DNA from 4 places in the Marinobacter sp. AL4B genome. Region 1 is predicted to be linked to each of the others. Evidence: predicted binding sites of a transcription regulator. Region 1 holds the regulator's gene; each other region holds the start of a gene.
What was found. Region 1 encodes sigma-54, which starts transcription at its own class of promoters, with help from an activator protein. Its sites were predicted from a motif close to ANTGGCATNNANNTTGCTNT; they were not measured.
Positions count from the first base shown of each region.

Region 2: a site for sigma-54 is predicted at 3,329-3,348, ahead of flgA (flagellar basal body P-ring formation chaperone FlgA). Genes of this name have one in related genera too.
Region 3: a site for sigma-54 is predicted at 2,509-2,528, ahead of glnA (glutamate--ammonia ligase). Genes of this name have one in related genera too.
Region 4: a site for sigma-54 is predicted at 3,425-3,444, ahead of K5L82_RS06090 (PEP-CTERM sorting domain-containing protein). Genes of this name have one in related genera too.

Region 1 is NZ_JAILWZ010000010.1:225,587-231,399, forward strand. It holds gene mgtE (magnesium transporter) at 1-857, opposite strand, end outside; gene K5L82_RS03065 (HPr family phosphocarrier protein) at 944-1,213, opposite strand; gene rapZ (RNase adapter RapZ) at 1,220-2,101, opposite strand; gene ptsN (PTS IIA-like nitrogen regulatory protein PtsN) at 2,144-2,614, opposite strand; gene hpf (ribosome hibernation promoting factor) at 2,718-3,020, opposite strand; gene K5L82_RS03085 (RNA polymerase factor sigma-54) at 3,092-4,624, opposite strand; gene lptB (LPS export ABC transporter ATP-binding protein) at 4,807-5,532, opposite strand; gene lptA (lipopolysaccharide transport periplasmic protein LptA) at 5,546-5,813, opposite strand, start outside.
Region 2 is NZ_JAILWZ010000009.1:65,438-71,250, forward strand. It holds tRNA gene K5L82_RS00900 (tRNA-Ser) at 1-83, opposite strand, end outside; gene K5L82_RS00905 (isochorismatase family protein) at 274-804, shown strand; gene K5L82_RS00910 (cupin domain-containing protein) at 823-1,476, shown strand; gene K5L82_RS00915 (CheR family methyltransferase) at 1,509-2,336, opposite strand; gene K5L82_RS00920 (chemotaxis protein CheV) at 2,374-3,303, opposite strand; gene flgA (flagellar basal body P-ring formation chaperone FlgA) at 3,461-4,165, shown strand; gene flgM (flagellar biosynthesis anti-sigma factor FlgM) at 4,293-4,613, shown strand; gene K5L82_RS00935 (flagella synthesis protein FlgN) at 4,621-5,091, shown strand; gene K5L82_RS00940 (pilus assembly protein PilB) at 5,158-5,813, opposite strand, start outside.
Region 3 is NZ_JAILWZ010000007.1:67,963-73,775, forward strand. It holds gene pip (prolyl aminopeptidase) at 1-275, opposite strand, end outside; gene typA (translational GTPase TypA) at 458-2,269, opposite strand; gene glnA (glutamate--ammonia ligase) at 2,662-4,065, shown strand; gene K5L82_RS00445 (DUF4124 domain-containing protein) at 4,260-4,784, shown strand; gene glnL (nitrogen regulation protein NR(II)) at 5,023-5,813, shown strand, end outside.
Region 4 is NZ_JAILWZ010000011.1:419,073-424,885, reverse strand. It holds gene guaB (IMP dehydrogenase) at 202-1,665, shown strand; gene guaA (glutamine-hydrolyzing GMP synthase) at 1,731-3,308, shown strand; gene K5L82_RS06090 (PEP-CTERM sorting domain-containing protein) at 3,500-4,114, shown strand; gene K5L82_RS06085 (bifunctional diguanylate cyclase/phosphodiesterase) at 4,433-5,813, shown strand, end outside.

The DNA.
Region 1 (5,813 bases):
GTGGTTTTCATCACCGGGGCGAAGGTGTCTTCATCCTCATCAAGACCGGCCAGACTCATCAGGGAGTGGTCGGCGTCTTCACGAATAACATCGACCACGTCATCGATCGTGATACGGCCCAGCAGTTTGTTGTGCTCGTTAACGACCGGAGCTGTGATCAGGTCATAGCGTTCAAACAGGGTGGCTACTTTGGTGTCGGACAGGCTCACCGGAATGGGTTCAATGTCGGTGTCCATGACCTCGCGGACCGTAGACGCGGGGTTGGATACCAGCATGCGGGTGATGGCCAGTGTGCCGATAAACTCATCCCGTCGGTTAACCACGATCAGGCTGTCGGTCATAGGTGGCAGGCTACGGTGACGGCGTAAATAACGCAGGACCACGTCGATACTGATGTCCGGACGTACCGTAATGGTGTCCGTGTTCATCAACCCGCCGGCGGTGTCTTCGGGATAGGAGAGAACTTCCTCTACCCGCTGCCGGTCTTGTTCGTCCATGGTGTCCAGTACTTCAAGGATCACCGTGTCCGGTAGCTGTTGAAGCAGGTCGGCGAGGTCATCCGACTCAAAATCTTCAATAATGTCAGCCAGTTCCTGAGCGTTAAACTTGCTCAGGAAATACCCTCGGATATCGTCACCAAGGTGCTGGAGAACTTCGCCCTCTAGTTGCTTATCAACCAGATTCCACAGCAAAGCCCGCTGACGAGGCGGGGAGGATTCCAGAAGGTGGGCGATATCACTGGGACTGAGGCCGCCGTTCAGGATGCGCGAAACCTGTTTGAGCGCGCCACTATCCAGAGCCTCGCTCAGGGAGCGGAGTCTCTGATGGGCCTGGCTTTGTTCCAGAATATCAGACATGGATCCACCTACGGTCAGAAAACCTCCGTATTATAGCGGAGTTAGCGAGCATCGGTGAGGGGTAGTTGTAGGTGAATTGCGAAGAATCAGCCGCCTTCGCCGAAATAATCGGCAATCAGCTCGGTGAGTGCATCGATGGCTTCTCGTTCGTCTGGGCCGTCAGCAATCAGTTCAACGGTAGTGCCTTGGCTGGCCGCAAGCATCATGACCTGCATGATGTTTTTTGCATTGACCTTGCGGTCATCTCGGCTGATCCAGACGTGAGCTTCGTGCTCAGAGGCGGTGGCGACCAGTTTTGCTGTAGCTCGGGCGTGCAAGCCGAGCTTGTTGATAATCGTAACGGTGCGTCTGATCATGGCGAATCAGATTTCCCCTCTGGCCTGCAGGTGAGGCAACTCGGAGTGGCGAACCTGTACGTTACGGTACTTTTTCGCGAAGTGCTTGGTCAGTTGCTCAGAGACGTACACCGATCGGTGTTGGCCGCCGGTGCAACCGATGGAGATGGTCATATAGCTGCGGTTGCTATCTGCAAAGGAAGGTAGCCAGGAATCCAGAAATCCAATGATGTCGTTGACCATCTTCTGGCTTAACGGTTCACGTTCGAGGAAGTCGATGACCGGTTGATCGATGCCTGTGTACTTGCGCAGGCTGGTGTCCCAATAGGGATTGGGAAGGCATCGGACATCGAATACGTAATCGGAGTCCACGGGAACGCCGTGCTTGAAGCCAAACGATTGAACCAATAACGCTAATTCTTGATCTTTCCGACCGGCAACCCGCTGCTTGACCATGTCACGCAGTTCGTACATGGATAAGCCTGTGGTATTTACATACAGGTCGGCCAGCCGGGATAAAGGCTCGAGTAGCGTTTTTTCGTAGGACACCGCTTCAGGGAGGGATGTTTTGTCATCACTGAGCGGGTGTTTGCGTCGAGTCGCATGAAAACGTTGCAGCAGGGTTTGCTCGTCGGCATCCAGAAATATGATCTCGACATCGATGCCGGTGCTTTTGAGTTGGCTGTAAATCGCCTCAAAGTTGGCCAGCTCGCCGGAAAGGTTCCGCGCGTCAATGCTGACCGCCATTTTTCGCAGGCGAGTGGTCGCCTCCTGAGAGGCTTCTTGCGTCAAAGGGAAGAGAAGCCCGATGGGGAGGTTGTCGATGCAGTAAAACCCCAAATCTTCCAGTACGTGCAGGGCGGTACTTTTGCCCGAACCTGAGCGGCCGCTGACGATAATCAGCTTCATAACAGTATTCCTCTCATGCTGCGCGCTTTTGCTGAACTCGTATCAATTATGACTTGAAGTCATGGCCCTGTGCAGGCTCTCGGTCTCCTGGCACTGGCGCAGCTTTTCGCAAAAAGAGCTTTCATTAAACTTTTCAGCAAGCTGACTGAGCAACTCCAGGTGTTCGCTGGTCGCCTCTTTAGGCACAATCAAGGCGAAAACAATATCGACCGGTTGGTTGTCGATGGAATCGAAATCGACCGGTTCGGCCAGTGTCATCAAAACGCCAATGACTCTGTCTAGCCCAGCCAGACGGCAATGAGGGATCGCTATGCCTTCGCCTATGCCAGTACTGCCCAGCCGTTCTCGTGACACCAGGTTATTGAAAATATCTGTATCGTTGAGACTTTCATCCTGTTGGTGAATGTACTCAGCGATAAACTCCAATACACGCTTTTTGCTTGACGCTGCAACACGGCACAGGGTCAGTTCTGGAGCCAGAATGTTGTCGATGGTCAGGGATGAATCGCTCATAGATCGACTTCATTTCCGTAAAAAAAAGGCTGCGGCCGGATAATACTCCTGCCGCAGCACGTTTTATTGAAACGCCCGGTTTGGTTTCACGCTAACAGGCGCGTTAACCGTTACCTTGCATCCGGGCAACTGTTTTCTCTTTATGTTTGAGGATCTGGCGGTCGAGTTTATCGACCAGGCCGTCGATGGCGGCGTACATATCCTCGTTTTCAGCCTTTGCGTGAATTTCGCCACCAATCACGTGGAGGGTAGCTTCGGCCATCTGGCGAACTTTCTCAACTTCCAGCGTCACCTGACAATTACTGATGTGGTCAAAGTGTCGCTCAAGCTTATCAAACTTGGTGGTTACGTAATCCTTTAATGCGGGAGTCAGTTCTACATGATGGCCTGAAATATTGAGTTGCATAGGCTTCTCCTGTTGTCATATAGCCGGCTTTTGCCGGACTGAGTGTCAGCACCTCTTGTACTGACGAATCCTTAAACCAAACGCTTACGCTCGTTCGAGGGTGGGATATGCATCGCCTCCCTGTACTTGGCTACCGTACGTCGGGCAACATTGATTCCCTGTTCTCCTAGCATGGCTGCAATTTTGCTATCACTCAATGGCTTTTTTGGAGTTTCGTCCGCAATCAGTTTTTTGATCATCGCACGAATCGCCGTTGAGGAACATTCTCCACCTTCGGCCGTGCCCACGTGGCTGGAGAAAAAGTATTTGAGTTCAAAAATACCCCGTGGTGTATGCATGTATTTTTGCGTGGTAACCCGCGAGATGGTCGACTCGTGCATATCGACCGCTTGGGCGATGTCCGACAGAATGAGCGGCTTCATGGCTTCGTCACCATGATCCAGAAAACCCTGCTGGTATTCCACAATGCGAGTGGCCACTTTGAGCAAGGTTTCGTTCCGGCTCTGGAGGCTTTTAATAAACCATTTGGCCTCTTGCAACTGGTCACGCATGTAGGTGTTGTCTGCGCTGCTATCTGCCCGACGTATGAGTGAAGCATAGCTCGCGTTTACGCGAATGCGCGGGGCAATTTCCGGGTTGAGTTCGACGCGCCATCGGCCTTCGTGTTTGCGTACGATGACATCCGGGATGACATAGTCCGGTTCTGTGCGATCGACGCTGTCACCCGGCGTTGGGTTCAGGCTGGTGATCAGCCCCAACACTTCTTTCAGTTGATCTTCTTTCAGGCGGCTGCGGCGAAGCAACTGAGCGTAGTCACGGTTGCCTAACAAATGCAGGAACTGGGTGACCACGAGCTTGGCTTGGCGAAGCCAAAGCGTGTCTGGTGGCAGTTGACTAAGTTGGATCAGTAGGCAGTCTTGCAGATCTCGAGCAAACACACCGGGCGGATCAAAATGCTGGAGCCGGCGCAGAACCGCCTGAACCTCGTCGAGTTCCAGCGGATCTTCTTCTGAGCTTTCAAATAAGCCGGAGTGGATCTCTTCGATGGAAGACGTTAAATACCCCCGGTCATCAACGGCGTCCAACAAGGCATGGGCGATCGCTTGATCCCGTTCGCTGAGCGGAGTCAGGTTCAGCTGCCATTCCAGATGATCGTGCAGAGTCTCGCTCGGTGAGTTCCGGGTTTCGAAGTCAGAATCGTTTTCATCGTCGCCACGGCTGGCAGGAGCAGGTGCCGACTGGTAAATGTCATCCCAAGCGGTATCAACCGGCAGATCGTCGGGGATGTTATCGGGTGTTTGATCTTCCGCGGACCAGTCGGGTGCGGTTTCTGACTCGTCCCAATCCGAACTTGGCGGCTCGGCAGCCGACTCTTCCTGAGCTGTTGCGGTTTCGTGCTGCTCTTCGTGGCCGTTTTCTTGCTGGTCGGTGGAATCCGCCTGATCGTCGTCCTCGGAGGTTTCCAGCATGGGATTTGAATCGAGTGCTTGCTGGATTTCCTGCTGTAGATCCAGCGTGGAAAGCTGCAATAGCCGAATGGCTTGTTGCAGCTGGGGTGTCATGGTTAGGCTTTGGCCCATTTTAAGCTGTAATGAGGCTTTCATAACCATGGCTTAATATCCATAACGTGCTCGCATCCCGATCAAAAACATTGCTTGCAAATATAAAAAATTGTTGTGCGCTGGTGACTTACAGTGCTTGGCCAACAATATAAGCAAGTACCCTGCCGAGTTTACTTGCTAGCGTTCAGCAAAACAATCAGCCCGGCCTTCAGGTCTACGATTGTCTATAGTCGGAACTCATCTCCAAGGTAGACTTCTTTCACTTGTTGGTTGGATAGAATGGCGTCTGCGTTGCCCGATGCGATGATGTGTCCGCCGGACACAATGTAGGCATTCTCACAAATATCCAGGGTTTCGCGTACGTTGTGGTCGGTGATAAGAACGCCGATGCCTTTGTCGCGCAGGTGCCGAATGATGTGTTTGATGTCGCTGACTGAAATGGGGTCTACGCCAGCAAAGGGTTCGTCCAGAAGGATGAACGCAGGTTCCATGGCCAAGGCCCGGGCAATTTCTACGCGGCGGCGTTCCCCACCAGAGAGTGCCATGCCCACGCTGTCGCGAATGTGAGTGATGTGAAATTCTTCCAGTAGTTCTTCGAGCTTCGCCTCACGATCCGCTTTGGAAAGCGCTTTGCGGGTTTCCAGGATAGCCATGATGTTGTCGCGCACGGTCAGTTTGCGAAAGACCGATGCCTCCTGTGGCAAGTAGCCGATGCCTTTTTGAGCGCGCCCGTGCATAGGCAGGGGGGTAATGTCGTTGTTGTCGATGGTGACGCGGCCGTGGTCAGCGGGAACCAGCCCGACGATCATGTAAAAACAGGTGGTTTTACCGGCACCGTTGGGGCCCAGCAATCCGACGATTTCACCGGAACGAATCTCCAGAGAAACATCCAGAACCACTTTTTTTTGCTTGTAGCTTTTGGCCAGATTGCTGGCCCTGAGAACTGCCATCAGAACTTTCCCGTTATTGACCTGAACTGCGAGGCTGAATCACCATTTCTACGCGGCCTGAGCTTGTGCCCTCAGGATTGCCGCCTTCTGCTGTAACCACTCGATTCACGGTGTCGTAGTGAATGATGTCGCCCCGGAACGTACTGCCACCTTGTTCGATCAAGGCCTCTCGTTCAAAGGTTAACTGGCTGTCTTTGGCAGACCAAGTGATGTTCAGCGCTTCGGCATTAATGACCGCCGTTTGGTCTTGGGACGGTTGGCGGTATACGGCGGGAGAGCCG
Region 2 (5,813 bases), on a different contig from region 1:
AGGGAGGGATTCGAACCCTCGATACGCTATTAACGTATACACACTTTCCAGGCGTGCGCCTTCAGCCACTCGGCCACCTCTCCAATAAACTGTTTCAAATCAGCGAACTCGTCGCTCATTTAAGGGCGCAAACTTTAATTGTTTTGGCAGCGTTTGGCAACTGTATCCGCAAATTTCTCCGAAAATTTATTTCCTAATCGCCTTTACCCCCTATTCGCTCGTTATTTTCGCTATGCTTAACGGCCAACGCCCACCATTTCCGGAGAAAACACCATGATGATGAAAGCCGAGCAATCCACCCTGCTACTCATCGACGTACAGGAAAAGCTGATGCCGGCGATCAGCCAGGGCGCAGAGGTAATAGATCGTTGCACAACGCTCGCAATTATCGCGGGTCTTCTTGAAGTACCGGTAATTGGCACCGAGCAATTACCAGAAAAGCTGGGTGAAAATGTCGAATCCATTCGAGAGCTATGCAACACCACCGTGGGCAAAACCCATTTTGATGCTTGCCCGGATGGCCTTATCGATGAACTTCCCGAAGGCCGACAGCACATCATTGTCGGTGGCTGCGAAACCCACGTTTGCATGCTGCAGACCGCGTTGAGCTTACTGGATGCAGGCTACAAAGTTTGGGTCGTGGCGGATGCCACAGGTTCACGCAATGATCTCGACCGCGATGTCGCGCTCGACCGTCTGCATCAAAGCGGTGCGCGGATTGTAACCACCGAAATGGTCGCCTTTGAATGGATGGGACATTGCAAGCACCCCCACTTCCGCGACATTCAAGAGTTGATCAAATAACCCGTAGCGAGCGCCTTAATGTTAAACATGGACTTTACCCAACGCGTGGTTATCCGCACTCACGAAATTGACTGGGTATCCAGCCCGGCAGCCGGTGTCGAACGTAAACCCTTAGCCCGGGAAGAAGCAGAACGCGGCCACGCAACCAGCATTGTTCGCTATAAACCGGGCGCCTCGTTTAACCGGCACGAACACCCTTTGGGTGAAGAGATTCTGGTACTTGAGGGTACGTTCTCCGATGAGAACGGCCACTATCCCGCCGGCACTTACCTTCGTAACCCACCGGGTAGCGGCCACGCCCCTTTTAGCGAAAAAGGCTGTACCTTGTTGGTCAAACTACACCAGTTTGATCCGCGCGACAGCGCAACGGTATGTATCGATACCACCACCGCGGAGTGGCTACCCGGTATCGGCGGCCTTCAAGTTATGCCACTTCATGATTTCGAACATGAGCACGTAGCGCTCGTGAAGTGGCCTGCCAATGAAGCGTTCCAACCGCATCGACACTTTGGAGGCGAGGAAATTTTGGTGCTAGCGGGAGAGTTTTGCGATGACCAAGGTCGATATCCGAAAGACACCTGGATGCGCTCACCACATATGAGCCAACACCACCCCTTCGTGGATCAGGAAACCGTTATCTGGGTTAAGACTGGCCATCTGCCACTCGAATAATCCAGCGGCAAGCCCGGGCGAACAAACCGCTTCTACTTTTTTCGGTAAACGATGCCGGGCTGGCACTGCACCATCTCGTAAAGCTCCGGCATCCCATTTAGAGACTCCGATGCTCCAAGAATTAAGTAGCCACCTGGATTCAACGCTCCGTGCATACGCGTCAAAATGTCTCTTTTCGATTCGGCGGAGAAGTAAATAAGCACGTTTCGGCAAAGAATTATGTCGAACTTCCCAAGCATATAACGCTCAAGCAAATTTAACTCTTTGAACTCCACCATCCGCTTTATTTGTTCGTTAATCTGCCAACCACCGTTCACAGACGGTTTGAAGTACCGTTTCTGGCGCTCGGGTGACAAGCCGCGCCCAATCGCAATCATTTCATATTCGCCCTTGCGCGCCACTTCCAAAACGCTTTTCGAGATATCCGTCGCCGTAATACGAACGTCCCGAAGTTTTCCCGGCCGGGCCTGACGGAACTCGTCTAGCACCATCGAAATCGAGTATGGCTCTTGCCCCGTTGAGCATGCAGCCGACCAGACCCGCAGGGGCTGCATAGACTTTCGTTCCGCGAATTCCGGCAACAATCTATCTTGGAGAATACGAAACGGATGATTGTCCCGAAACCAAAGCGTCTCGTTGGTGGTCATTGCATCGATCACAATTTCACGCAAACCCATACGCCCAGAGCGCTTGAGTCTTTCCAAAAGCTCACCAAACGAGTTCAAGCCGTTATCTTCAAGAATTCTGCGTAATCGACTTTTTACGAGATACTGCTTGTTATCGCCTAGCAGAATGCCACATGCATCTTGCAAGAACGTTTTAAAATCTTCGTATTCCTGGGGAGTTATTTCCGCGCTCATTGCATCTCTATCAAGGGTAAAACGATTAAACGGAGCATCAATCCTGACCGATCAATTCCATAACGCGTTCGGCCAACTCGTCTGGGCTGAATTTTGCCATAAAATCATCGGCCCCCACCTTCTTCACCATGGCAAGATTGAAAACGCCACTGAGCGATGTGTGCAGCATGACAAAGATTTCTTTTAACGCTGGATTTTCTTTGATTCGCGTAACCAGCGTATAGCCATCCATCTCGGGCATTTCTACATCAGAGATAATCAAAGATAGATGATCCCGAATGGAAGACCCATCCTGAGTGAGGCTTTGCAAATAGTTCAACGCCTGCCTGCCATCGTTATGGGTAATCACTTCCATTCCGATCGCGGTTAAGCATCGGCTGATCTGGCGCCGCGCTACGGCGGAATCATCCACCACTAGAACCGGCAAATGGCGTTTGGTGTCAGCCGCACTCCGACTCACCAGCTCTTCGTTAACATCTTCACGAAGCGGAGAAACCTCTGAAAGAATCTTCTCTACATCAATGATTTCTACCAGTTTTTCATCAATTTTTGTAACCGCTGTCAGGTAAACATCTTTGCCCGCTCCTTTCGGTGGCGGCATAATGTCTTCCCAATTCATGTTCAAAATCCGCTCAACGCCAGACACCAAAAAGCCCTGGGTCTTTCGGTTATACTCGGTGATGATGACGAAGCTTGTCGCGAGTTCCTCCTGAGGGACACCCGGCAACCCTATCGCCATGCTCATATCAACAATTGGAATAGTTTCTCCCCGTATATGAGAAACACCACGCACAACCGCAAGGCTGTTGGGGATAGACGACAGTTTCGGGCACTGCAATACTTCTTTGACTTTAAAAACGTTAATCCCGTACACCTGCCGGCCACGGAGCCGAAACAGCAATAGCTCTAGCCGATTCTGGCCGACCAGTTGGGTGCGCTGATTAACGCTTTGAAGTACCCCTGTCATGTCGTTCTTCTCCTGGCGTGCCCTGAACGGCACTGATTTTGCTTTCTTTGTAGCTCAAAGGCCATGAATTCAGACATAGCATAACGGCCACATGCCCAGATTCTTAACTTTTTAATGGGCGGCAGACTTACCGACAGCATAGGACAAAGCACCTCAAATGCGTACCCTCATTTTATTTACGCTGGCGCTAATTTTCAGTTCGCACTCGTTCGCCGAGCAAGCCACGACCGCGAGTGATATCCAGGAAATGGCCGAGCGATTTTTACAAACGTGGGCGGATGATCAAAGGGATCTTAATCGACGCATTGAATACCAAATCGGTAACGTGGACCGGCGTTTGAAACTGGCGCCATGCGAGGGTGAGCCTAAGCTGGAGTTCGTGAGTGATCCTCTGCGAACACCCAGCCCTTCAATTCTTATTAGCTGTGGGGGTAACCGCCCTTGGCGAATGTATGTAACGGCCTCTGTCGAGGCCTACGGACCCGCGATCGTTGCCGCGCGCCCATTGACCCGGGGGGAGCGGCTAACGAGCGCAGCATTAACCACAAGCGAAGTTCAGTTGAACGCTAGCCGCAGAGGCGCGCTCACCGACATAGACAATATTCAAGGGATGATGGTTCGACGCCCTGTGCGAACAGGTACCGTGCTGACACCGGATTTGCTAGAAGCCCCCGATGCCATAGAGCGAGGCGACCATGTTATTATCCTGGCCCGAGCCGGCTCTTTTTCCGTGAGTTCCCGTGGTAAGGCTCTAGGCAACGCAAGCATTGGTGAGCAGGTATTGGTAGAAAATCTTCGTTCCGCGAGAACCGTCAAAGCAACGGTGGTCGCGCCGGGACGGGTCGAGATCCCCATGCAATAATGCACGGAAGAACCGGGCGGAAAACTTTTTCCTCAATAGACTAAAGTCCGGCAATCATTTGCCGTTAACAAGATATAAACCCGATTCCGCCACTGTCAAATGTGGCCTCAGGCAAGTAGGTAACCTTATGTCAGTTGACTTAAATGGAATTGGCCCAGGCCAGGTCAACACCACCAGAACCCAGGCCGACAAAACGACGAACAAAGCACCAGCGCCGGCAGCAGACCAAACCAAAGCTCAAGGCCCGGCCGGCCGTGACGAAAACGTTAGCCTCAGCAGTCAGGCAAAAAACCTGAAACAGCTCGAGGAAAAGCTCGGCGATTACCCGGAAATGGACGACGACCGCATCGCAGAGATCCGCTCCGCACTGGATAACGGCACTTACAAGATTGACGCAGAAAAACTGGCCCAGAAAATGCTTGAGATGGATGAAAGTATTTTTGGGTGAGTAGAGTATGGCCGCTATCGACGAGTTGAAGATCCTTTTAAATGAAGACATCCGCCAGCTGGACGTTTTGGCGGATCTTCTCCTTCGGGAGAAAGAGGCGTTAGCCTCTGCGGATATCAGCCCCCTTCATAAGCTGACGGAAGAAAAAAACCAGATTCTCGGAACAATCCGTGATCGAGCTCGCCAGAAAATTCATCATCTTGTAGACATGGGGTACCGCCCGGATGCCGGCGAGCCCTCACGTTTTATTCGGGCAGGCGGCATGGATGATTTGTATCAACTATGGAAAGCTGCCGATCAAAAACTTCGAGAATGCCAGTCACTGAACCAGAATAACGGGAGAGTGGTTGGGCACCTGCAAAAACGCCTCGCACGGGTAGCCGACATCTTCCGCGGTGCGTCCAGCCAACAAAAGCTGTACGGTGCGCAAGGCCAGCAAACCAATGTTTCAAGCAGTACCGTTTTTGCAAGCGCCTAATGCTTGCGCGCAAACAAAAATGCCCGCTTATTAGCCGGGCATTTTTGTATTGATCGCCGCTAAGTTTTATCGAGTGTAGATGGTCATGCTCGATGCGGGGTGAAAACGAATATTCTGAATACTGACGCTACCCATCGACGCACCATGACCGCCAGCGACCCGGATATTATCCATTCGGATTTCTTCAATTCGCTCCGGCAGCGCCAAGGTAATCGCTCCATCGTCCCGGATTGAATATCGCTCTTCGCCTTCACGGTATTTGACACCCGAGATGGTGAGTTCGGAATCAAGAAAGCTTAACACCGGCACAAACACGTTAGCCGCCAGCCGCACACTTTCAACCGCATCCAATCCCACCTCATTGGCATTATCACCCTCTGCATCCGCAGCATTCCCGGGCGCGGCCGCGACGTTTTCAATATGATCGAACAAGCCAATGTTGCGTTGCCCCGATACGGACGACATTTCAACATCCGTCAAGGCTGCGAACCCGAACCCTTTATACAATTGCCCTGCACTGGCCACAGCGTCTGCATCGTCACTGTCTGATGTCGTAGATGCAAAAGATACAAGAGGCTGAAACGGCAATGCCACCATCGTTACCAGTGCAGCGGTATTGCGGTATCGGGATTGGTGTTTCAACACCCGAATCAACTCTTTTTCGGTAATGCGGCCCGAGGCAACTAAAACCTCTCCCAAGCGCTCCCCTGACGTACGCTGAA
Region 3 (5,813 bases), on a different contig from region 1:
ATATCCGCCACCAAATGGCCGGTGGTATTTCCTTCTAATTCCGCCAGCGGGGTCGATCGCCCTGCGCCACGCTGGTCTAGCAAAATTATCCGGAAACGTTCCGCATCAAAAAATCGACGATGGTAGTCCTCACAACCACCCCCCGGGCCACCGTGCACCACGAGCACCGGTGTACCCTCGGGATTACCGGATTCTTCCAGATACAGCTCATGAATATCGCCCACCGCAAGATGATGGCGAGCATAGGGTTGTATTTCGGGGTAAAGAGTAAGCATGACTAACTCCGATGAATGAATAACGGAAGTCTAGCCGAGAATAACGGGAGGGATTACAGAATTAACGCAGAAAATACAGGATTCATCCGAAAGGCAATTAACCCGAAGCAGCAAGACAATCACGAATAGAAAGACTGCGCTTTCGTCGACGTGATTGCCTGCAACTCCGGGCTAACAGTGTTTTACTTCTTACCGGCGCGCTTACGCTCGTTTTCGGTCAGAAGCTTTTTACGCAGACGGATCGACTTAGGCGTTACTTCCACCAGTTCGTCGTCGTCAATAAACTCAAGTGCCTGCTCAAGCGTATGCTTGATGGGTGGAACCAGGCCGATAACTTCGTCTTTACCAGATGCACGCATGTTATCCAGCTTCTTGCCCTTGGTCGGGTTAACCACCAAATCGTTATCGCGGCTGTGAATACCGCACAACTGACCTTCGTAGATATCCTGGCCTGGCTCGAGGAACAACTTACCTCGGCTCTGCAGAGTTTCCAGTGAGTATGTCAGTGCCGTACCGGTTGCCATAGAAACAATGACACCGTTCTGGCGGCTGGTCACTTCACCCAGCTTCACCGGACCATAGTGACTGAAGGTCGAGGTCAGAATACCGGTACCCGAAGTCATGGTCAGGAAGGTGTTCCGAAACCCGATCAAGCCACGGGCTGGAATGGTGTACTCCAGACGCATACGGCCTTTTCCATCCGGGATCATGTTGGTCATATCACCGCGGCGCAGACCCATTTGCTCCATGATGGGGCCCTGGTGCTGCTCTTCGATGTCGATGATCACATTTTCGTACGGCTCTTGCTTCTCGCCGTCTACTTCCTTGATCACAACCTCAGGGCGGCCAACCGCCAGCTCGAAGTTTTCGCGACGCATGTTCTCGATCAGAACCGACAGATGCAGTTCACCACGCCCAGACACTTTGAACTTGTCCGCGGAGTCGCCTTCTTCAACACGCAGCGCCACGTTATGGAGCAATTCTTTTTCCAGACGCTCTTTGATGTTACGGCTGGTTACGTACTTACCTTCTTTGCCCGCAAACGGCGAATCGTTGACCTGGAAAGTCATCGAGACTGTTGGCTCGTCAACCGTGAGTGCCGGCAGTGCCTCAACATTGGATTGATCGCACAAGGTGTCAGAAATATAAAGTTGATCCAGACCGCTCACACAAATGATGTCACCTGCCTGCGCCTCATCCACTTCAACGCGTTGCAGACCGGAGTGACCCATGATCTTGAGAATTCGACCGTTACGTTTTTTACCGTCAGCGCCAATCGCTACGACCGGAGTGTTCGTTGACACTTTGCCGCGCGCGATGCGGCCGATGCCAATAACACCCAGAAAGCTGTTGTAGTCCAGCTGAGAAATTTGCATCTGGAACGGCTTATCCAGATCAACATCGGGTGCTGGCACGTAATCAACGATGGCCTGGAAAACGGCGTCCATGTTGTCTTGCATATCTTCGTGATCCATACCCGCAATGCCATTCAAAGCACTGGCGTATACGATCGGAAAATCGAGCTGTTCATCGGTCGCACCCAGGTTATCAAACAGATCAAACACCTGATCCACAACCCAGTCCGGGCGCGCACCTGGACGGTCAATTTTGTTCACAACAACAATCGGGCGCAAACCTGCCGCGAACGCCTTTTGCGTTACGAAGCGTGTTTGTGGCATGGGGCCGTCAATGGAATCGACCACGAGCAGAACACTGTCTACCATGCTCATGACTCGCTCAACTTCGCCACCGAAATCAGCATGTCCCGGGGTATCCACGATGTTGATGTCGTAGTCTTTCCACTTCAGCGCGGTGTTCTTCGCCAGAATGGTAATTCCACGCTCTTTTTCCTGGTCGTTGGAGTCCATAACGCGCTCGTTTTCGAGCTCTTTACGGTCCAAAGTACCGGACTTGCGCAACAATTGGTCAACCAGGGTCGTTTTACCGTGGTCTACGTGGGCAATAATGGCAACGTTTCTAAGCTTATCAATCACAACGGGTATCCTGCAGAAATTAGCGGGACGCAGTATATCGAAAAGTCCATGGCGATAATATGAAGATTAGTGCTTAATATGTAATCAATCACGAAGCGCACTGTTAATAGGCATTAATCGGCCTTGCGCACCATTTCGGTGCACAACTCAGCCGCCAGCAACAACCTAGGGCGAGCCCAAAGCGCCCTAGGGTTGCCCGCAACCCCCGTGGCTGCGCTTTTGTGAGGCAATATCAGCAAACTGGCAAGCCCCTTGCTTAGGTACTTTCAGCCGTAATTGAAAGGTAAGGGCCAACGGCTTCTGATAAGCTGCCCTCACCTGCAAGCAGATCGGGCCTCAGTTCGCTGAACGATCCGGCACAACGAATATGTATAACTTACGGAGCATGCACAATGTCCAAGACTGTTGATTTGATCAAAGAGCACGAAGTCAAATGGGTCGACCTGCGTTTCACAGACACACGCGGCAAAGAACAACACGTAACCCTGCCCGCCTCCGAGGTTGACGAAGATTTCTTTGCCGACGGCAAGATGTTCGACGGCTCTTCTATCGCCGGCTGGAAAGGCATCAACGAATCCGACATGATCCTGATGCCGGATGACAGCAGCTCCGTTCTGGACCCGTTCACCGAAGAAGCTACCATCAACATTACCTGTGACATCGTGGAACCGACCACCATGCAAGGTTATGAGCGTGACCCCCGCTCTGTTGCCCAGCGCGCTGAAGAATACCTGAAGTCCACCGGCATCGCCGATGGCGCGCTGTTCGGCCCGGAGCCTGAGTTTTTCGTCTTCGATTCAGCGAAATGGAAGACCGACATGCAGGGCTCTATGTATGAGCTCCACTCAGAAGAAGCCGCTTGGGTATCTGGCGACGACTTCGACCGCAACAACATTGGCCACCGCCCGGGTGTTAAAGGCGGCTATTTCCCGGTACCGCCGGTAGACAGCCTGCACGACCTGCGTGGCGCCATGTGTGCCGCCATGGAATCCATGGGCCTGACCATTGAGGTTCATCACCATGAAGTCGGCACCGCCGGCCAGTGTGAAATCGGCGTAGGCCCTAACAGCCTGACCAATAAAGCAGACGAAGTACAAATTCTTAAGTACTGCGTGCACAACGTTGCCCACGCTTACGGTAAGACGGCTACCTTCATGCCTAAGCCGGTAGTTGGCGATAACGGTTCCGGTATGCACGTTCACATGTCGCTGAGCAAAGACGGCAAGAACCTGTTCGCAGGCGACAGCTACGCAGGCCTGAGCGACGAAGCTCTGTACTACGTTGGCGGCATCATCAAACACGCCAAGGCGATCAACGCCTTCACCAACCCGGCCACCAACAGCTACAAGCGTTTGGTACCTGGCTACGAAGCACCGGTTATGCTGGCCTACTCTGCCCGCAACCGTTCTGCCTCTATCCGTATCCCGTACGTGAACAGCGCTAAAGCTCGTCGTGTTGAAGTTCGCTTCCCTGACCCCGCAGCCAACCCTTACCTGGCTTTCTCTGCACTTATGATGGCTGGCTTGGACGGCATTCAGAACAAGATCCACCCTGGCGATGCCATGGACAAGGATCTGTACGACCTGCCGAAAGAAGAAGCACTGAACATTCCGAAGGTTGCCGAGACTCTGCAAGAAGCTCTGGATGCCCTGCGGGACGATCACGAGTTCCTGACTCGTGGCGGCGTGTTCACTGAGGACATGATTGCAGGCTACATCGATCTGAAGCGTGCCGAAGTTGAGCGCATCAACATGACCACGCACCCGGTTGAGTTCGAGCTGTACTACTCCTGCTAATTCAATGCACCGTTAAAGTGTTTTGAAGCAGAGAAAAACCCGCCTCGGCGGGTTTTTTTGTGGCCCGCTCCACAAAATCCAACCAACACCTGTCGCTCTTAACGAGATGTAACTAAGCGAGCCACCCACAGCGTTGATATCCCTTCCGCTGCGCCGGATAATCAAATGAGTTATCCAGAGCACAGGTCATCATCATGAAAATTTTTGTCACGCTCGCATCCGGAATGCTGTTACTTGCCGCCTCCACCAGCTGGGCGGAGGTTTACCGCCACGTTGATGCACAAGGCAACGTTACCTTCTCCGACGAACCCATCAAGGGCGGCGAAACGGTCAAAGTGAAGCCCGTTACCACCATCACGCTACCCAAACCCGAAGCCGTTAGCGAACCCCGAAAGCTGCGAGAAGAGGTTGAACGCGAAGGAGCCTCGTATGCCAGTCTCGCCTTCGCTTACCCCCAAGATGACCAAGCCTTTCACAGCGGCAACGGCACTGTCACCTTTGAAGTCCAAAGTACCCCCGGCCTGAAAGCAGGCCATAAATACGAGATCACACTAGACGGGCAGCCAGTCGGCCAAAGCACATCGGGCTCCGTTACCGTTCCGAACATCGATCGCGGTACCCATAATGCCGTCGCCCACATCATCGACCGCAACGGCGTACAGGTTAAAACTGGCCAACCCATTCGCTTTACGGTGCACCGCCCCTCCGTTGCGCAGTAACACAAATCGCACCAAATTAGTGCTAGCGCGCTAATTTGGTGCCATGCTGTGAGTAACCAAAGGGCCAAACCCGGCCTGCTTGCGGCTTTATCAGCTTACGTGCCTCGACTCAAAGCACAACAAGCGCTCCCCGGGTGCCCAATCCTGCAAAAATACGGCTAGTTGGACGAGACAGCAAAACTGGTTCGTTTATTGCTAAATCATAGCTATAACCATAAGCGCCCAACGGGATTCCTGCATGTCGTTTCGACCATCAACCACCCTCAACGCCGGGTATAAAAGTATTCTCGATAGCCTGACGACGGCCGTCCTGGTTCTGGGCGATGATCTGACGATTCGTTATCTGAACCCGGCCGCCGAGAACTTGTTCGAGACTAGCCTTATGCGTACTCAGGGCACGCCGCTGCACGATGTACTTATCGATTCAGAGAACGCGTTAAGAACTTTGCACGCAGCTGCGAAGAACGGCCAATCTTACACGCGACGTGAAGCTGAGTTCGCATTGCTGACCGGATCACGCCTGATGGTGGACTACTCTGTCAGCCCGATCAGCATTGATCCAATTGAATTATTAGTCGAATTGCACCCCATCGACCGCCAGCTGCGCATCAGCCGGGAAGAAGACATCATTTCCCAGCAGGAAGCTTCCCGCATTCTTGTGCGCGGCATGGCTCATGAGATCAAAAACCCCTTGGGTGGCATTCGAGGTGCAGCGCAACTGCTCGCTCGCGAATTGGACAGCGATGGCCAGCGGGAATACACCCAAGTCATCATCAATGAGGCCGACCGTTTACGGAGCTTGGTCGACCGCATGCTCGGGCCCAACAAAGCCCTAAAAATTACGCCCACCAACATCCATGAGATTTTGGAGCGGGTACGCACCCTGATCGAAGCAGAAAGCAGGGGCAAAGTTCAGCTTCTACGAGATTACGACCCCAGTATTCCGGAATTTTCGGGCGATAAGGAACAACTCATTCAAGCGGTCTTGAACATCGCTCGAAACGCTATGGAGGCGGCATTCGAAAACGA
Region 4 (5,813 bases), on a different contig from region 1:
GGATTTTATACGCAATAGCCGAGAAGGTGACAGGTAAAAGTAACGGAAATTCAGAAAGATGCAACCTGATGGTAAGAACCCCGTGGTTTACTGTGTTCTGCCACCACTTTATAATAGATCGATTAAGGATTTTGCTCTGCTACGCCGCTGACGGTGTAGCTTAGGAACTCCCAACTTAGCATGATCAAAAGGCGGACCCAAATGCTGCGTATTGCCGAAGAAGCCCTCACGTTTGACGACGTTCTGCTTGTGCCCGGATTTTCCGAAGTGCTTCCTCATCAGGTTGAGTTAAAAACTCAGTTGACCAAGGGAATTACCCTGAATATTCCGTTGATATCTGCCGCTATGGATACGGTTACTGACGCCGAGCTGGCTGTCGCGATGGCCCAGGAAGGCGGTATCGGTATCATGCATAAGAACATGACGGTGGAGCAGCAGGCTGCTGAAGTGCGCAGGGTCAAGAAGCACGAAAGCGGTGTGGTTAAAGATCCTATTACTGTTTCGCCGGACACCACCGTTCGCGAGTTGGTTGATATCACCATGGCGAACAACATTTCCGGATTGCCGGTTGTTGACGGCAACGATCTGGTGGGCATTGTTACTGGCCGTGATATCCGCTTCGAAAGCCGGATGGACACTCCGGTTCGAGATATTATGACCAGAAAAGAAAATCTGGTGACGGTGAAAGAAGGCGCTGACCTCGTTGAGGTGAAAGAGCTACTGCACAAGCACCGCATCGAGAAGATTCTGGTTGTTAACGATAACTACGAACTTCGCGGCCTGATTACCGTTAAAGATATTCAGAAAGCAAAAGATTACCCGATGGCCTGTAAAGACGATCAAGGCCGCCTTCGGGTGGGTGCTGCGGTTAGTACCGGTGGTGATACTGAAGCACGGGTTCAGGCGTTGGTAGAGGCTGGCGTCGACGTGGTCGTTGTGGATACCGCCCATGGTCATTCCAAAGGCGTTATTGATCGCGTGCGCTGGGTTAAGGAAAACTTTCCTCAGGTGCAGGTGATTGGCGGTAACATTGCGACTTCAGATGCGGCGATTGCCTTGGCGGATGCCGGCGCGGATGCGGTTAAAGTGGGTATTGGCCCAGGTTCTATCTGTACAACACGTATTGTGGCAGGGATTGGCGTTCCCCAAATTTCAGCGGTATCCAATGTAGCGGCGGCTTTGAAAGGCCGCGGTGTCCCGCTGATCGCTGATGGCGGTGTTCGTTTCTCTGGTGATATTGCCAAAGCGGTTGCGGCGGGCGCTAACTGCGTCATGATTGGTAGCCTGCTGGCCGGTACGGATGAGGCGCCGGGCGAAATTGAATTGTTCCAAGGTCGTAGCTACAAAGCATACCGTGGCATGGGCTCCATCGGCGCTATGGGGCAGGGCTCCAGTGACCGATACTTCCAAGATGCTAGTAAAGGTATTGAAAAGTTGGTGCCGGAAGGCATTGAAGGTCGCGTTGCCTGCAAAGGTCCCATGCGCAACATTATTCATCAGCTGATTGGTGGCTTGCGTGCCTCTATGGGGTATACCGGCAGCGCGAATATCGAGGAAATGCGTACCAAACCGGAGTTTGTCCGTATTACCAATGCGGGTATGCGTGAGAGCCATGTTCATGACGTAACCATCACCAAAGAAGCTCCAAACTACCGCGTCGGTTAATTATTGCTTGATCTGACACAGCCCGGTTTCCGGGTTGTGTTGTTTCTCTTCAGCCCGAGGACTCCATGGCTCAGAACATTCACGACCACCGTATCCTGATTCTCGATTTTGGTTCCCAATACACCCAACTGATTGCTCGCCGTGTGCGGGAAATTGGCGTGTATTGCGAAGTTAAAGCTTTTGATATCACCGAAGAAGAACTCAATCACTTCAATCCAAAAGGCATCGTTTTGGCCGGCGGGCCTGAATCGGTTACCGAACTAGGTGGGCCGCGAGCGCCGGAGAACCTTTTTGATAGAGGCATTCCTGTACTCGGTATTTGCTACGGCATGCAGACCATGGCTGAGCAGTTGGGTGGGCGAGTCGCCAGCTCGGAGAAGCGCGAGTTTGGTTATGCCCAGGTTAAAGTGCGCGCGAAAGGGCCTCTGCTGAACGATATCACCGATCACCTGACGCCGGCTGGGGATTCCTTGCTGGATGTTTGGATGAGCCATGGTGATAAGGTCGTGACCATGCCTGAAGGTTTCGAGCTTCTGGCTTCCACCGAAAGCGCTCCAATCGCTGCTATGCAGGATTTGTCGCGCAATCTGTACGGTGTTCAGTTCCACCCGGAGGTTACTCACACTCTGCAAGGCAAGCGGATTTTGGAGCACTTTGTTCTCAGCATCTGTGATTGTGAAGCGTTATGGACTCCGGCCAAAATCGTAGACGATGCTGTTCGCCAAATTCGTGAGCAGGTGGGTACCGATAAGGTGCTGCTTGGTCTATCCGGTGGTGTCGATTCCTCGGTCACAGCAGCCCTGTTGCACAAAGCCATCGGTGATCAGCTGACTTGCGTGTTCGTCGATAACGGCTTGCTGCGTCTGAACGAAGGCGATCAGGTAATGGATATGTTCGGCAGCAGCATGGGCGTAAAGGTCATCCGTGCTGATGCAGAAGATCTGTTCCTGTCGAAGCTGAAAGGGGTCAGCGACCCTGAGCAAAAGCGGAAAGTGATCGGTAACACCTTTATTGACGTGTTCGATGACGAAGCTGCCAGAATTAAAGATGTGAACTGGCTGGCTCAGGGCACGATCTACCCTGACGTCATCGAGTCCGCAGCCTCGAAGACTGGTAAAGCGCATGTGATCAAGTCGCACCACAACGTGGGCGGCCTGCCAGAAACCATGAAGATGAAATTGGTTGAGCCACTGCGTGAGCTGTTCAAAGATGAAGTGCGGAGAATCGGTCTCGAGCTAGGCTTGCCTTACGATATGGTGTACCGCCATCCTTTCCCGGGGCCGGGTTTGGGTGTGCGGATTCTGGGCGAAGTTAAGAAAGAATACGCCGATATTCTGCGTCACGCCGATGCTATCTTTCTTGAGGAGCTGCATCGCGCTGACTTGTATCATAAAACCAGCCAAGCGTTTGCGGTCTTCTTGCCGGTGAGATCAGTGGGCGTGGTGGGTGATGCGCGCCGCTACGAATGGGTCGTGGCTCTGCGAGCGGTGGAGACTATCGACTTTATGACCGCTCGGTGGGCGCATTTGCCGTATGATCTGCTTGAAACGGTTTCCAACCGGATCATCAACGAAATCAGTGGTATTTCCCGGGTGACCTACGATGTGTCATCTAAGCCGCCTGCAACCATTGAATGGGAATGATCAGGTAGTAAGCATCGTACCGGTTCGTGTTGAATGATGTGTCCAATAATTTTACATGATTCCGGTGCGAACACGCTTGGATTTACATAACTGATTGAATTTAATTAAGTTTAAGTTTTGGCATGGGAAGTGCTTTCTGTGAGCGAGTGGTACTCATAGAACGAAATTGGGGGAAACCCAGGGAGCTCTTCATGCAACACTTTAAACTCGCCGTAGTACTTTTTGTTTCAATTTGTTTGCCAGGTCTAGCGAACGCTGCGCTGATTTCGGCTAGCTATCAGGTAAATCTGAACGACTCTGATCCTGGGCTGGTAGTCGACTCCGCTGACGTCGCATCAAATCCGTTTTCCTTCACGTTGAACGAAGGTGACAGCACGACCTTTAAGTTGTTCAAGATTTGGACAGATGAGTCGGCGGTCAATGGTGATGATCAGGCCGCAAAACCTATCTCCGTTGATTTTAACTTTACCTCGCCAGCACTGGTGTCTGGTTCAACAAACGGAAATACCGTCGGTAAAAAGTGGATCGGTGGACTTTTCCAGGGCGGGTACCTCTCATGGGGCGCACCGTTGCAGTTGGTGTTTGGCGCGCTTGGAGATGGCCTGTTAGAAGTAAGTCTATCTGATACCAAATTCAATAAAGGGGCCTTCGGAATTAACGATGGCGAAAAGTATGGTGCGAAGGTTAAAGCTACCATTACTCTTGTACGCGAGGCGAGCCAGGTACCAGAGCCTGGTACTTTAGGTCTGTTAGCGGCCGGTCTTTTAGGGTTTGGGTTGCGCGCCCGTCGTCGAGTGGCGAGCTAAGCGCGATTTAACAAAATAAAGAGAGTACCGTAACGGGGCCAGATGAAAATCTGGCCCCGTTTTTTGTACCTTGAGGGTCTCTTAGAGAGCGACTGTGTGCAATTCATTCAGGGCTGTCTGAGATAATTTGCCGCATGCTCTGTCAGTGATTCTGCAACTGAAATGGCCGGTGCTACACTTTAGTTGGCGCTTTGCATTATTCAGTCATTTTCCATGCTCCCCTAGAGGCTAATGGAGCATGGAAAATGTGGTTGTTTGGGGCAGAATAGGGGCGGACTGGCATTTTTGCATCCTGATGGATAACAAAAGAGTGCGGATATGGAAAACCATCGCGAAGATACAAGGGACGCTGTACGTCAGCTATTTGATAGCGTGGATGCTATCTCCGTACAAGGGTACGACCAAGAACGAAGGGTTGTTTACTGGAATGTAGGTAGTGAAAAAATATACGGCTATACCGCCGAAGAGGCGATAGGGCAAAAATTGGAAGACCTGATTATCCCGGATCATATGCGAGAAGGGGTTGTATCGTCGCACCATAACTGGGTGGTTAACGGTGTTGAAGTACCCTCCGCTGAGCTTACTTTACGAAGCAAGGGCGGCCAGGGCGTGAGTGTTTATTCAAGCCATGTCATGTTTCGGAACGCGCACGATGAATACGAAATGTATTGCATTGATGTCGATTTGGGTGAAGTGAAAAAAGCTCAGTCGCAAGCGGTCTCGAAGGAAGAGCTTCTTAAGGGTGTGTTTGAATCGATTCCCGATTTATTTTTCTTGGTGACTGAAGGCGGAAGTATTATTGATTATCACGCTGGGGATAATCGGAAGCTATACGTCCAGTATGAAAATATACTGGGTGGAAATATGGCTGATTTTCTGCCTGAAGAGGTGGCAGCTAAGTTTAGGAATTACATCGAAAAATCGATGCAAGATGATGGAGTGCTTAGCTTCGAATATTGCTTGAATCTTCCGACTGGAAAAGCTTATTTTGAAGCAAGGATCAGTCATTTGGCAGGCCAGAGGCAGCTCGTCATCATCGTTCGGGATATCACAGAGTCCCATGAGGCCGCAGAGCTGATTCGACAGCAGGCTTATTTTGATTCTCTAACCTCCATACCCAACCGTTTGTTATCACTTGATCGATTGTCGCAGATGATCAAAGAAATGGAGCGTAACGGTGAAAAAGCAGCGGTAGTGTTTCTGGATGTTGACGATTTTAAAAAGATCAATGATTCGTTAGGTCATGATGTAGGAGACAGAGTCCTCATTGAAGCGGCCAAGAGATTGAGCTCGATCGTCCGGGACTCTGATACGGTGGGACGATTAGGCGGTGATGAGTTCATTGTTTTGTTGGGGTCCTTGGCCGAAAGCTTTGATGCTGTCGATGTTGTTGAGAAGCTGCTGAATGCCTTCAGAGAACCCTTCAGAATCGACGCTAGAGAGTTAATCCTAACCATCAGTATTGGCGTTTCGATTTACCCCGATAATGGTACAAGCGCGACTGAGCTGTTGCGAAACGCCGATGCCGCAATGTATCAATCCAAAGAGCGGGGGCGGAATACCTATTCGTTTTTCACGAAGCAAATGAATGAGATGATTTTGCGCAGACTGGAAATCGAAGCACAATTATATGGAGCGTTGGAGCGTAACGAGTTCGAGGTTTACTATCAGCCGAAAATCAGCTTGAAAGACCGTAAAG